Regions from separate parts of the Streptomonospora sediminis genome, predicted to be linked through region 1. Evidence: riboswitches for the same ligand, from Rfam matches in the RefSeq annotation. Region 1 holds a riboswitch; the other holds the start of a gene.
The links. Region 1 has a riboswitch for cobalamin ahead of metE (5-methyltetrahydropteroyltriglutamate--homocysteine S-methyltransferase). Riboswitches for the same ligand answer to the same signal wherever they lie in the genome.

Region 2: it holds a riboswitch for cobalamin, as region 1 does, so the genes downstream of both, ACYVD5_RS06605 (ABC transporter substrate-binding protein) here and metE (5-methyltetrahydropteroyltriglutamate--homocysteine S-methyltransferase) in region 1, are expected to answer to the same signal.

The regions. Positions count from the first base shown of each region.
Region 1 covers NZ_BAAGYZ010000066.1:8,926-16,029, reverse strand. The annotation lists gene ACYVD5_RS12815 (DUF3558 domain-containing protein) at 1-1,082, shown strand, start outside; gene metE (5-methyltetrahydropteroyltriglutamate--homocysteine S-methyltransferase) at 1,293-3,560, opposite strand; cobalamin riboswitch at 3,719-3,938, opposite strand; gene ACYVD5_RS12805 (polysaccharide deacetylase family protein) at 4,243-5,820, shown strand; gene ACYVD5_RS12800 (DUF6461 domain-containing protein) at 6,123-6,734, shown strand; gene ACYVD5_RS12795 (polysaccharide deacetylase family protein) at 6,959-7,104, shown strand, end outside.
Region 2 covers NZ_BAAGYZ010000021.1:237,998-245,101, reverse strand. The annotation lists gene ACYVD5_RS06620 (type 1 glutamine amidotransferase domain-containing protein) at 1-626, opposite strand, end outside; gene ACYVD5_RS06615 (helix-turn-helix transcriptional regulator) at 850-1,752, shown strand; gene ACYVD5_RS06610 (carboxymuconolactone decarboxylase family protein) at 1,861-2,334, shown strand; cobalamin riboswitch at 2,495-2,684, shown strand; gene ACYVD5_RS06605 (ABC transporter substrate-binding protein) at 2,784-4,331, shown strand; gene ACYVD5_RS06600 (ABC transporter permease) at 4,328-5,278, shown strand; gene ACYVD5_RS06595 (ABC transporter permease subunit) at 5,275-6,090, shown strand; gene ACYVD5_RS06590 (ABC transporter ATP-binding protein) at 6,087-7,104, shown strand, end outside.

The DNA of each region.
Region 1 (7,104 bases):
AGCCTCCGCAGTACCCGGAGGGGGGAGAGGGCGGCCCCGGCGGGCAGCAGCCGCCCTACGGCGGCGGCCACGGCCAACCCGGCCCCGACCAGGCGGGGCCCCATCCGGGCCAGCCCTACGGGGGCGGCCCTTACCAGGGTCCGCAACAGCCCTACCCCCAGCAGCAGGGCGGTCCCTACGGTGATCCCACCGGAGGCCAGCCCGGTTACGGTCCTCCGCCTCCCGGATACGGTCCGCAGCAGCCGCAGGGCGGCCCCCAGTTCCAGCCGCCGCCCGAGCAGCAGATGTACGCGGGCGGGCAGCCGCCCTACGGCCCCGGGCCGGGCGGCCCGATGGACCCGGGCGGCGGCTACCCGCCGCCCAAGAAGAGCAACGCCGGGCTGTTCGTCGTCATCGGCGGCGGGCTGGTCATCGTGGTGCTGGTGATCGCCGTGCTGGTGGTGCTGGTGCGCCAGCCCGACGAAGAGCCGCCCGTACCCGGGCCGGCGAGCCCCTCGCAGCCCCAGCCCTCCGCTGACGACACTCCCAGCGGGGGTCCGGCGGAGCCGGCCGACAGCGGCGCGCCCTACGCGCTGCCCGAGGACCCGTGCAGCGCCTTCTCGTCGGACACGCTCTCCGAGCACGGCATCCAGGACGGCAGCAAGAACCTGACCGATGCCTCCTCGGCCTGCAACTGGTACGTCGAAGGCGAGGGCGACACCTACGGCGGTTTCTCGGTCACCTACCAGACCCCCTACTCCGGGTCAGACTCCGTTGAGGCCGCCAAGGAGGAGTTCCAGAACAACGTCGACTACGCCACCGACGAGAGCAACAGCTACAGCGAGCTCACGGTCCACAACGAGGAGGAGGCCGACCTCGGCGACGAGGCCGTGCTGGTCTTCTCCACCGAGGTGGTGCTGACCACGCAGGACTCCGTGGCCACGATGCTCATCCGCAAGGGCAACATGAACGTCGAGGTGCGCTACACCCTCTCCCCCGGCCTCAATGCCGGCGAGGACACCCCGGCCCCGCTGAAGTTCTCCGACGTCGAGTCGATGATGCACGACTTGGGCGAGGAGTCGCTGAGCCCGATCGGCGGCTAGTAGGCGGCCGGTCGCAGTGGTGGACCGGCATTGGATCGGCGAAAGGGGGTGCGGCCCGCGGGCCGCACCCCCTTTCGCGTCCCGCTCATGTCCCGCGCCGGTTGCGAGCCGCGTGCCGCGCTTCGGCAAGCCGGCGGGCCTGCCGGACCTGCCCGCGGTTGCGCGGTCGGCGGAGGTCCGGGCCGGGGACGGCGCCCCGGCCCGGCGGGCTCAGCGGCCCGGCTCGGCGCGGACCCGCCGCACGGCCTCGACCATGTTGCGCAGTGCCGGCTCCACCTCGGCGTAACCGCGGGTCTTCAACCCGCAGTCGGGGTTGACCCACAGCTGCTCCGGCGAGAGCACGCGCAGCGCCTTGCGCAGCGCCGCCTCGATCTCCTCGACCGAAGGCACCCGGGGCGAGTGGATGTCGTAGACGCCCGGCCCGATCCCGCGCCGGAAGCCCGAAGCGGCGAGGTCGTCGACCAGCTCCATGTGCGACCGTGCGGCCTCCACACTGGTCACATCGGCGTCCAGGGCCTCGATCGCGCCGACGATCCGGCCGAACTCCGAGTAGCACATGTGCGTGTGGATGCGGGTGCTCGCCGCGACGCCCGAAGTCGCCAGTCGGAAGGAGCCCACGGCCCAGTCCAGGTAGGCCGAGCGCAGCTCCTCGCGCAGCGGCAGCAGCTCGCGCAGCGCAGCCTCGTCGACCTGGATGTGCCGGATGCCCTCGCGCTCCAGATCGGCGATCTCGTCCCGCAGCGCCAGCGCAACCTGGCGGGCGGTCTCGCCCAACGGCTGGTCGTCGCGGACGAACGACCACGCCAGCATGGTCACCGGACCGGTGAGCATGCCCTTTACGGGCTTGTCGGTACGCGACTGGGCGTAGGTGATCCACTCCACCGTCATCGGCGCAGGGCGCGACACATCGCCGTAGAGGATCGGCGGGCGCACGCACCGCGACCCGTAGGACTGCACCCAGCCGTTGGCGGTGGTGGTGTAGCCGTCGAGCCGCTCGGCGAAGTACTGCACCATGTCGTTGCGCTCGGGCTCGCCGTGCACCAGCACGTCCAGGCCGATGTCCTCCTGGAGCGCGATGACCCGGTCGACCTCGGCGCGCATCAGCCGCTGGTATTCGGCATCGGTGATGCGCCCGGCCCGGTGCTCGGCGCGGGTGCGCCGCACCTCGGCCGTCTGCGGGAAGGAGCCGATGGTGGTCGTGGCCAGGTCGGGCTCCTTGCCTGCCGCGGTGCGCCGGCCGTCGCCCACGCGCCTAATCTGCGCACCCAGCGCCTCCAGGCGGGCGCGCACCCGGGGATTGGCAAAAGACGCGGGCGAGCCGGCCCGTGCCGCCGCCCGCAGCTGGGGGCCGACGGGGTCGCCGCGCAGCGCCCTGCCGAGCAGCACGACCTCGTCGGCCTTCTGGCGGGCGAACGCCAGGCGCTCGCGCAGCAGCGGGTCCATGCCGGGTTCGGCGTCCAGGTCGATGGGCACGTGCAGCAGCGAGCACGACGTGCTCACCACCACTTCGCCCGCCAGACCCAGCAGGGATCCCAGTGTCGACAGTTTGGCGGGGATGTCGGCGCGCCAAACGTTGCGCCCGTCGACGATGCCCGCCACCAGGGTCTTGTCGCCCAGGCCCGAGACCCGGGCCAGTTCGCCGACCCCCTCGGGGCCGCTGACCAGGTCCAGCCCGATCTGCTCGGCACCGCTGTTCTTGAGCACCTCCAGGGCCTCTGTGCCGATCGCACCGAAGTAGGTTGAGACCAGCAGGTCGGGCCGGGCTGCAAGGCCGCCCAGATAGGTGTAGGCGCGCTCCAGCGCGCCCGTCCGCGCGCGGCCCTCGTCGGCGGCCAGGACCGGCTCGTCGAGCTGTACGGAGCCGGCCCCGGCCGCCGAGAGCCGTGCGAGCAGCTCGGCGTAGCACTCCAGCAGGTCGTCGAGCAGGTCCAGCGGCCGCCAGCCCTCGGGCGCGTCCGCGGCGGGCTTGGCCAGCAGCAGGAACGTCAGCGGACCGACCAGGACCGGGCGGGTGTCGATGCCCAGCGCCTTGGCCTGGGTGTACTCCGACAGCGGCTTGCCGCCGGCCAGGCGGGGCCGGTCAGCGGGCGACAGCTCCGGGACCAGGTAGTGGTAGTTGGTGTCGAACCACTTGGTCATCTCCAGCGGCTGCAGCTCGCCGGTGCCGCGTGCCATCGCGAAGTAGGCCGCGAGTTCGGACTCGCGGTCGTGCGCGCCCTCGACCAGCGCCCGGAAGCGCTCGGGCACCAGGCCGAACAGAGCCGCGGTGTCGAGGATGTGGTCGTAGTAGGAGAAGGTGTTGGAGGGCACGGTGCCGATACCGGCGCCGTGCAGCGACTCCCAGGTGCCGCGGCGCAGCCGCGCCGCAACCGCGTCGAGGTCGGCGGCGGTGCTGTCGCCGGCCCAGTAGGACTCGCAGGCCCGCTTCAGTTCGCGGTCGGGTCCGATGCGCGGATACCCGTGGACGGTCGTGTTCATCGGGCGGCACCGCCCTGGGCCGCGTTGTGGCCGTATCGCATGGCTTGTTCTCTCCCTCGTCGATAAGCCCGACGATCCGCGGCCGCGGGAGAGGTGCCCGAACGAGCAGGCCACCGCCCTGGCCCTCCCTCGAGGCGCACGGACCACCGCGGGCGCATCCGCGCTCGCGGGCGGTGGCAGGTATTCGGACTTGCGGGCACGGCGCGGCCCTGTCGGACCGCTCCTCCTACCGGCCGCGGCTTCCCAGGCTCGGCGCCCAGTGCCGTTGGCGGCTTTCGTTCCCACTTACCGCTGCGGGGCAGTCCCGGATTCGCACCGGGTTCCCTCTTGCGACACGCACAGCAGGCCGTGCGTGTACCAACCGCGGCTGCAACTATAGACGAGTCCGTCACGAGCGCCGGAGGGCGCCTCCTGCCCACGGAGCGCCCGGGTGCCCGCCAGAGCCGACGAGGCCCCGCCATGCCCCTGTGCGTCTTGTGCCACGCTGCGGACCCATTGGCGAACCTTGTGCGGTTGTTGCCAGCTTCATTACGCTCCGTGTTGCCTGCGCTTCCATTCCGCGTTCTACGCTCGACCGATGGACCGTGTCCGAATTGCAATATCATTCGCAGAACCTGCGCGGATTCCTAGGGCGACAGAGTCACCGGCACCCGTATTCAGACCATTGAAGGACGCTCATCCGTTGAAGCACCAGCCCGTCGGCCCGCACCCGTCGTCCCGTACCCCGGCCCTTGAGACCTCGCCCCGCCGTTCGGTGGCGCTGCGCGCCGCCTCCGCAGCGGCTGCGCTGGCACTGCTAACGCTCACTGCCTGCACGGGAGGCGGCACGGACCCTGCATCGTCCGGGGGGTCTCCCCAGCCGACACCCGCCACTGGCAAGGACGATGAGCTGACCGCCGTCGACGCCGACCGGATCTCCGGCCTGAAGGAGGAGACCTCGACCGAGGACATCGACGGCGGCGTCGACGTCGAGCTCGCCTACCCGCGGATCCCCAAGGCCGGCCCGTTCGCCGACCGGCTCGCCGAGGTCAGCGAGCAAGGGGCGCAGGACTTCGCCGAAGCCGCGGCGGGCGCGAAGTCCTACACCGTCGACTGGGAGGTCAGCGTGGCCGGCGGCAACGTGATGGCGGTCCGGCTCACCCAGCACGAGAAGGACGGCGACGGCGAGCGCACCGGCTACTCCACCTACTGGTACAACACAGAGTCCGGACACACCGCGTACTCCAGCGAGCTGCTCGCCGGCCAGCAGGAGCTGGAAAAGCTCGACTCGCTGGTCAAGAAGCAACTCAAGGACGGCGACGCCGACACCACCAAGCTGCACCCCATCGCCAAGCTCTACGACTCCATCGGGTTCAACCCCGACGGCGACCTGGTGGTGGAGTTCAACGAGGGCCAGATCGCACCCGCCAAGGCCGGCCGCATCCACGCGGTGGTGCCCAAGAAGGACGCCGATCCGCTGCTTTCCCCGTTCGGAAAGCGCGCGCAGTCGGCCGCCGTGGTGGTCACGCCCAAGTTCAGTATCGACAAGGCGGCCGCTCCCAAGGGCGGCCCGGCCGAGGGCAGCGTGCCGGGCATGTTCGCCACCGGCACCGACGGCGAGAAGGTCGACTGCCGCGCCGCCGACTCCAAGTGCATCGCGCTGACCTTCGACGACGGCCCCGGCCCGCGCACGCCGGAGCTGTTGGACGCCCTGGCCGAGCACGACGCCAAGGCGACATTCTTCGTCACGGGGACCCCGGTGCGCGAGTACCCCGAGACCGTGCGCCGCGAGTACGCCGAGGGGCACGAACTGGGCAACCACACCGTGCACCACCCCGACCTCACCTCGCTGAGCGACGACGGCACTCTGGAGGAGCTGACCACGGTCAACGGCCTGGTGCGCCGCGAGACCGGGCTGAGCATGGACGTGATGCGCCCGCCCTACGGAGCCACCAACAACGCCGTCGCCAAGGTCACCGAGGAGCTGGGGCAGGCGCAGATCCTGTGGAGCATCGACACCAACGACTGGCGCGACCACGATCCGGAGGTCGTGAGCGACCGGGCGGTGGAGCGTGCCAAGCCCGGATCCATCGTGCTGATGCACGACATCCACAGCAGCACCATCGACGCCGTACCCGACATCCTGGAGCGGCTGACCGAGAAGGGTTACACCATGGTCACGGTGTCGCAACTGCTCAGCGAGACCGAGCCCGGCGAGGAGTACATCGACGGCTACCCACCGGAGCCCTCGCCCTCGCCCTCGACCGAGAAGTCGGACTGACCACCGGCGCCACCTGGGCTTTTGCGATCGGCGGCGGTCACGTACAGTGCGACGCGGATCATCCGGGCGCGGGGTGTCCCAAGTGCGGGGCACCCCGCGCTCGCGCGTAGGGTGTGCGCCGTGGTGCAGGGACACACTTCGCCGGATACCCGGTTACCCGCGCAAGGGCCGCCCAACCGCCCTATTCGTGTCCTCAACCGGCCGCTTGCCAGGCGGCCCTGGGGGAACGCGATGGTAAAGGGCGGCCGTTCCCGACGATGAGAGCAGCCACAGCGTGCCCCGTGGATGTGAAGGGAATTTCGATGGCCGTTGCGTTGGCCCGCGACTATGCCTGGTTGCGGGAAACCCAGCCGGACCTCGCCGAAGCGTACTGCCTCTCCTACGTCCGAGGACTCAGCAAGGCCACCGCACTGGGCCGGCTCGGCGTCGCTGAACGCGACCTGCGTCTACTGCCCATCGCCGAGGCCGTCGAAGCCGCCCTGTGCACCGAGGGCCGCCCCCCGATGACCGTCCACGCGCTGTCGGTGGGCGGTTGGACCGTCATCGTCGAGCCCACGGGTTGCCGGGTCACCCGGCCCGAGTGCTACCGCACGCTTTCGGCCGAGACCGAACTCGTGTCGGTGCGGGTGCTGATGGACCACCGCTACGAGTTCCGCTGGGTAATCGACGGCGTACTGCAGACCTTCTTCGACGCCCGCGCTCCGCGGGTGCGCCGGGGTACCCGCCCCGACACGCTCGACACCCATATGAACGCCGTCGGACTCGGCGGTGCCGCCCCCGACACCGACCCCGGAGCCGCGGTGCTGGCGCTGGCCGACCGGGTCACCGGTGTGCGGATACGTTCCTCCCACCTGGCCGGCCCGCTGCTGGGCGCCGAACTGGACTACTCCGCGCTGCCGCTGGCTCCCCGGTAACCCCGCTGGCCCGGGACGCGGTCGTGCGCGCCGCGTTGCCCGCTGCCGGTCCATTGACCTGATGTGGTCAGTTGGCGGCTTGCTGTTCTGCGCGCCGACCGGGTGTTCTACGTTTCTGGGGAAGAATCCGGCGCACAGCCCGGACCCGGCGGCGGCGCAGCCTGTTCGGCGCCCTTGTCCGGGCGCGTGCCGGGCCGCCCGGACACGTGGAAGGACCCCGGCGCATGTCCCCCTCCCCCGTCTGCGCCGCACCGAACACCCCCGCCCCGCTCCCCCGCCGGTCCGGCACCGCCCGGCGCGCCAAGCTGCTGGTATGCGCGGCTGCGCTGGCCGCCGCGACCGGCTGCAACGCGCTGGCGCTGCCCGCTCC
Region 2 (7,104 bases), on a different contig from region 1:
TTGCCGTCGCGCACGTTGTACTCCTCGAAGGCCGGGCCGCCGGAGTGGTCCGCGCCCAGCTCGCGCAGCCGGGAGGCGAGCAGCCACGGGGCGCCCTCAGCGGTGCCGAACATCTGCTCCTCCTCGTCGGTGAACGCGGTCATCCGGCGTCCGGCAAAGAGCCAGTCGCCCGCCGCGTCCACGGCGCTGAGCAGGCCGGCGGGACCGTGGCACACGGCTCCGATGAGCTTGCCGGCCGCATCCGCCCCGCTCAGCAGCCGGGCGAGGTCGGCGTCGCGGTAGAGGTCGACGACCGGGCCGTGGCCGCCGGGCAGGACCACCGCGGCGTAGGCGCCGAGACCGACCTCGGCGAGCCGCAGCAGCGGCCCGTGCTCGCGCAGGGCCTTCTCGGCGTGCGCCACGTGGCGTGCGCAGTCGGCTCCCGCGACCTCCGGGTCGGCGCTGTGCTGGTCGAGCGGTTGCAGGACCCCGCCCGGCGAAGCGAAGTCGACCGTGTAGCCGGCCTCGGTGAACAGTGCGTGCGGGGCGGCCACCTCCTCGGCCCAGTAGCCGGTCGGGTATGCCGAACCGTCGGTGCGCTCCCAGACATCGGCTGCGGACATGACGATCAGGATCTTGTTGCCCATGGGGCTGTTCCTCTCTGCGGGTGGCGGGTACCGGCCGGGGCCGGGCGGCGGGGCGGCCGGCCGCCGGTCTCTTGGGGGCGGCCGAACAGCCGGCCCGTATTCAGCGTGGTTCACCGCCTCCCGCCGCACAGGGCGCATACCGTGCCCTGTGCTGCCGCGGACGGGCGGACCTAGGACTCGGCGGTCCAGGCGGGAACCCCCGGTATCGGCGACACTGGGAAGCGTGGGTAAGAGCAACCGCGAACTGGCCGACTTCTTGAAACGGGCCCGCAGCCAGGGCGATCCGGCGCGCTCCGGCCTGCCCGCGGACAGCCGCGTCCGCCGGGTGCCGGGCCTGCGCCGCGAAGAGGTCGCCCTGCTGGCGGGGGTCTCGACCGACTACTACGCGCGCCTCGAACAGGGCCGCCCCATCACCCCCTCGCCTGCCGTGGTCGAGGCGCTGGGCGGCGCACTCGGCCTCGACGCGGCCGGGCGCGCGCACCTGCAGGACCTCATCGGCGTGCAGGCGGCACCGGTACGGCACCGGCCCCGCGGCGTCCAGCGGGTCCGGCCCGGCATCTACCAGCTCCTCGACGCGCTCGACGGCGAGCCCGTCCTCGTCCTGGGCCGCCGCACCGACATCCTGGCCGCCAACCGGATGGCGCGGGCGCTGTTCGCCGACTTCGAGCGGATGCCCCACCGCGACCGCAACTACGCACGCTGGATGCTCCTCGACGACGGCGCCCGCTCCCTGTTCGCCGACTGGGCCGACCAAGCGCGCGCCGCCGTCGAGAGCCTGCGGCTCGACGCCGGCCGCGACCCCCACGACCAGGCCACGGCCGATCTCATCGCCGACCTGCGCGAGCACAGTCCCGAGTTCGGCCGGTGGTGGGAGCAGCACCGCGTGCACCAGCGCACGCACGGCTCCAAGCGGCTCCGCCACCCGCTGGTCGGCGAACTGACCGTCGAATACGAAACCCTCTACCTGCCCGGAGACCCCGACACCGCCTTGTTCGTCTACACCGCCGAGGCGGGGTCGCCCTCGGAACGGGCACTGGATCTCCTCGCGAGCTGGACCCGCACCGGAACGGCCCCCGACCCCGACCCCGGCCTCCGGCCCGGCTCCGACCGCGCCGGCGGCGGCTAGCCGCACCGCCCGGGCGAGACCCAAGTCACATCCGCTCCTGTCACATTCGGCCGAGCCGCGTTGTCAAAGGCATGAAAGCAACGGCAAGGCAACGCCAAGGAGCGCACCATGACTGCTCGTTTGAACATCTACGACAACGCGGTCGCAATGAAGGCCCTGCAGCACTTCGTCTCGGCGAGCAAGGTGGTCGCCGGATCGTCGCTGCCGACCGCGACGCAGCACCTGCTGCTGCTGCGCGCCAGCCAGATCAACGGCTGCGGATTCTGCACCGACATGCACTCCAAGGACGCCGCCCACGACGGCGAGACCGCCACCCGCATCAACATGGTCGCCGCCTGGCGCGAGGCCACGCTGTTCACCGACGCCGAGCGCGCCGCGCTGGAACTCGCCGAGCAGGGCACCCGCATTGCCGACGCGGCCGGCGGTGTCACCGACGAGGCGTGGGCCGATGCGGCGCAGCACTACGACGAGGAGCAGTTGGGCGCCCTGGTGGCCCTGATCGCGATCATCAACGCCTTCAACCGCGCCAACGTCATGATCCAGCAGCCCGCCGGCGATTACCAGCCCGGCCAGTTGGGCTAACGGCAAGTACGGCAGCACACCAGTGCGTCGGTACCGCAGGACGGGCGGTACCGCAGCGCTCGCCCCGGGCACCCTCGACGGTGCCCGGGGCGTTGTGCTGCCCGCCCCGCAACGGAGCCGCTCATCGCTCCGGGTAACGGGCACCATCAGCCGCTTTCGGGGCGGTATGTCAGAATTGCGGCTGACCACCACGACGGCGGACCGAGGAAGACCGGTGCAAAACCGGCGCGGTGCCGCCACTGTGAGCGGCGAGCCCGTCCGACCCCGCCACTGTCCCTGAGGGGATGGGAAGGCCCGGACCACAGCGCAGACCCGCGAGCCAGGAGACTCACGCCGTCGTGCCTCACGATCCGGGGCGGATTACCCCAGGGAGGACAGGCTTTCGCCATGCACGGACACCGCGAACCGACACCGACACGCGTCGCCCCGATCCCGGGGGGACCCCGCCCGTGCCTGTGACCCCAACGCGCCGCGCGGCGCTGGGTATGGGCGCCCTCGGCGCCGGCGCCGTGCTGCTCGGCGGCTGCGCCGGCGAGCCGGCCGGCCGGCGGCCCAAACGCGGCGGCACCGTACGCGCCCTGTTCGCCGGCGGCGGCAGCAACGAGTCGATGGACCCGCACGTGCAGCCGCTGTTCATCGACCAGGCCCGGCACAAGGCCCTGTACGAGAAACTCACCCAGTTCAACGCCGACATGTCGGCGCGCGGGCAGCTCGCCGAAGACTGGACCGTCGGCGAGGACGGCGCCCGCTGGCGGTTCCGGCTGCGCAAGGCCCGGTTCCACGACGGCCGCAAGGTCACCGCCGACGACGTCCTCGCCAGCTTCGCGCGTATCAAGGCGCCCGCCGACACGCCCCGCAACGGCCGCACCCTGCTCGGCCCGGTCGATACCGCCAGCTCCCGGGCCATCGGCGAGCGCACCGTCGAACTGCGGCTGAACGCCCCCACCTACGAGCTGCCCGCGCTGGTGGCCGGCACCGGCATGCACATCGTCCCGGCCGACTTCGACGACCGCGACCCGGCAACGGCGGCCGTGGGATCGGGACCGTTCACCCTCGCCTCCTTCGAGGCCGGCCGCTCGATGGCCGCCGAACGCTTCGGTGACCACTGGGACGACGGCGGCGCGCTCATCGACCGGCTGGAGTTCCTCTCGGCCGAAGCGGAGGCGCGCGGCAACGCCCTGCTCGGCGGCCAGGGCGAGTACATCCACGACATGTCGGCGACCTTTGCCCGCGCCAACGAGGACAACCCCGCCATCAGCGTCGTGCGCACCCCCAACAGCGGCATGGCCGCCCTGGCGATGAAGACCGACCAGCCCCCGTTCGACGACCCGCGCGTGCGCAAAGCGTTCCGGCTGCTGGCCGACCGCAAGCGGCTGGTCGAAGTGGTGTTCTCCGGCGCCGGGCGCGTCGGCAACGACGTGTTCGGCAGCGGCTACGAGTACTTCGCCGCGGACCTGCCCCAGCGCGGACGCGACCTCGACCGGGCGCGCAGCCTGCTGAAGGCGGCCAACGCCCAGGACCTCGCGGTGGCGTTGGACACCTCCGAAGCCGCACCCGGCTTTGTCGACGCCGCCACCCTGTTCGCCGAACAGGCCGCCGAAGCCGGCCCCGCCGTCGACGTGCGCGTGGGCAACCAGGACACCTTCTTCAGCGACATCCTGGACAAGGGCGTGTTCGCCTCGTACCGTTCCGGCGCGATGCCCATCCCCAACCACCTCGCGCTGCGCATGGTCTCCGACGCGCCGCAGAACGTCACGCGGTGGCGCAGCGACGGCTTTGACGAGAGGTTCGCCCGCGCGCAGGCCACCGGCGACGAGCAGGAGCGCACCCGCCGTTACCAGGAGCTGCAGCAGGAGCTGTACGACGACGGCGGCCTGATCGTGTGGGGCTACAACGACTGGGTCAACGCCACCTCCGCGGCGCTGCACGGCGTCGAGCAGGACGCGCCGCCCAACACCGCTGACTGGGCGAGGTTCGACCGGGTCTGGCTGGAGTGACCGCGGCCGTCCTGCGCCGCCTCGCCATCGCGGCGGCGCAGCTGTTCGCACTGTCGGTGCTGGTGTTCGCCGCCACCGAACTGCTGCCGGGCGACGCCGCCGAGGCGGTGCTGGGCGACGACTACACCCCGCAGCAGGCGGCGGAGATCCGCACCCGGCTGGGGCTGGACGACCCGCCGCTGGAGCGGTTCGCGCAGTGGTGGCACGGCCTGCTCACCGGCGACCTGGGCACCTCGCTGGTGTCGGGCCGGCCGGTGGCCGCGCTGGTGGCCGAGGCCCTGCCGCCCACCGCGATCCTGGCCGCGGTCACGCTGGTGGTGCTGGTGCCGCTGGCCGCCGCCATCGGGCTGGCGACCGGAGCCCGCGAAGGCGGCATGCTGGACCGGGCGGTCTCCGGCGCCACCCTCACCCTGTACTCCATCCCCGACTTCGCGCTGGCGATGCTGCTGGTGCTGGGGCTGTCCCTGCACGCGGGCCTACTCCCGGCCACCGCGGTCGGCGCCGGCGGCTGGGGACTGCTGACCGACCCGCTGCTGCTGGTGCCGCCGGTCGCGGTGCTGCTGTGCCGGGTGGTGGCGCTGCTCAGCCGCCAGGTGCGCGCGGGTACCGTCGAGGCGCTGAACAGCGGATACGCCGCCCATGCCCGGCGCCTCGGTGTCGGCCGCCGCCGGCTGCTGCTGCGCCACGCCGCCCCCAACGCGCTCGCCCCCGCATCCGAGGAGCTGGCGCGGGTCGGCGACGGGCTGCTGTCGGGGGTGCTGGTCGTCGAAGTGGTGTTCGCCGTGCCCGGTATCGCCGGCGGGGTGATCGACGCGGTGGCAATGCGCGACGTGCCCGTGGTGCAGGGCCATGTGCTGGTGCTCGGCGCCGCCACCATCGCCGTCAACCAGGTGGCCGAGCTGGTCGCGCTGCGGCTCGCGCCCCGGAGCGAGCAGGTGCGCCGGTGAGGTCGCTGCGCACGGTATGGCCGGTACTGCCGCTCGTCCTAGTGCTGGTGCCCGCCGCCGCTGCGCTGGCGGGACCGGTGGTCGCGCCGCTGCTGGCGGCCGAGCCGGGACCGCCGTTCGCCCCGGCCGACGGCGCCCACCCGCTGGGCACCGACCGGTTGGGCCGCGACGTGCTCACCCGGTTGCTGCTGGGCGGCCGATCCGTGCTCGCGGTGTCGTTCGGCGCCGTTGCCGCGGCCTACGTCCTGGGCGGCGGGATCGGTATCGCCGCAGCCGCCACCCCCAGCCGCGCAGTCGACACGGCATTGCTGCGGCTGCTCGACGTGGTGATGGGTGTGCCGTCACTGTTGCTGGTCAGCGTCGTTGCGGTGTGGTGGTCGTCGCAGACCGCCGTGATCGCCGCGGTCGTCGCGGTCACCAACGCCCCCGCTGTCGCGCGGCTGGTCAGAGCCGCGGCGCTGGACGCGGTGAGCGAGCCGGTGGTGCAGGCGATGCGGTTGCAGGGCGAAGGCCGCGCCCGGATCTACCTGGGCTATGTGGGCCGGCGCATCCTGCGGCCGGTCGCCGCCGACACGGGCACCCGCATCACCGCGGCGATCGCGCTGGTGGCCTCGGCCAACTTCCTGGGCCTCGGGCCCGGCCCCGCGGCCGCGGACTGGGCGGTGGCGGTGGCGCACAACCGGTCCGGCCTGACGCTGCAACCGTTGGCCGCGCTGGCGCCGGCGGCGATGCTGGTCTCGCTCAGTGTGGGACTGAACCTGCTGTGGGACGCGGCGACCCGTCCCCGGCGCCGAAGGGAGCGCAACGCGTGACACAGGTGGCGGCCCGCAACGGCCCCGGACCCGCAGAACCCGAACCGGTGGCCGACGTGCGCGGGCTGAGCGTGCGCGTGGCCGGGCAGCGGCTCGTTGAAGGCGTCTCGTTCACCGCCGTACCCGGCGCGGTGACCGCACTGGTGGGCCCCTCGGGCAGCGGCAAGACGACCACGGCGCTGTCGCTGCTGGGGGAGTGGCCGCCCGGCGCGCAGGTCACCGGCAGCATCCGGGTCGCCGGGGTCGACATTGCCGCCGCCGGCGAGCCGGACCTGGCGGGGCTGCGCGGCGGCACCGTCGCCTACCTGCCGCAGGACGCGGCCGCCGCGCTCAACCCGGCCCGGCGCATCGGTTCGGTGCTGCGGGAACTGGCCGCCATCCACCACCCGCCGGCCGCCCGCGGGCGCGAACGCACCGCCGCGCTGCGGGCGCGCAGCGCCGAAGCGCTGCGCCGGGCCGCACTGCCGGAAGGGCGCGATACCCGGCGCCGCTTCCCGCACCGGTTCTCCGGCGGGCAGCGGCAGCGCGCCGCGCTCGCCGCCGCCTTGGTCTGCGGCCCGCGCCTGCTCGTGCTGGACGAGCCCACCACCGGGCTCGACGCGGCGACCAAGCTCGACGTCATCGCCATGCTGCGCGGCCTCGCCGACTCGGGCCTGGCCGTGCTGCTGCTCAGCCACGACCGGCCCGCGGTGGACGCCCTCGCCGACACCGTTGTGCGGCTCGGTTGCGGCGCTGATGGCCGTGACGGCACTGGCGGCGCTGACGGCGAGGAACGCGCGGCGGGGCCCGCCCGCCGGTTCCGGCCGGCGCAGCACCCGCCCGCGGCAGCCCCGGCCGAACGGCTCGCGCCGAAACCGCCCGGCCCGCCGCTGCTGGCGCTGCGCGGGCTGCGCGCCCGGCACCGCTCAGGGCGCAGGCGTGTCACGGCCGTCGACGGGGTCGACCTGGACCTCGCCGCCGGCACGGTGACCGGCCTCATCGGCGCGTCCGGCAGCGGCAAGACCACCCTCGCCC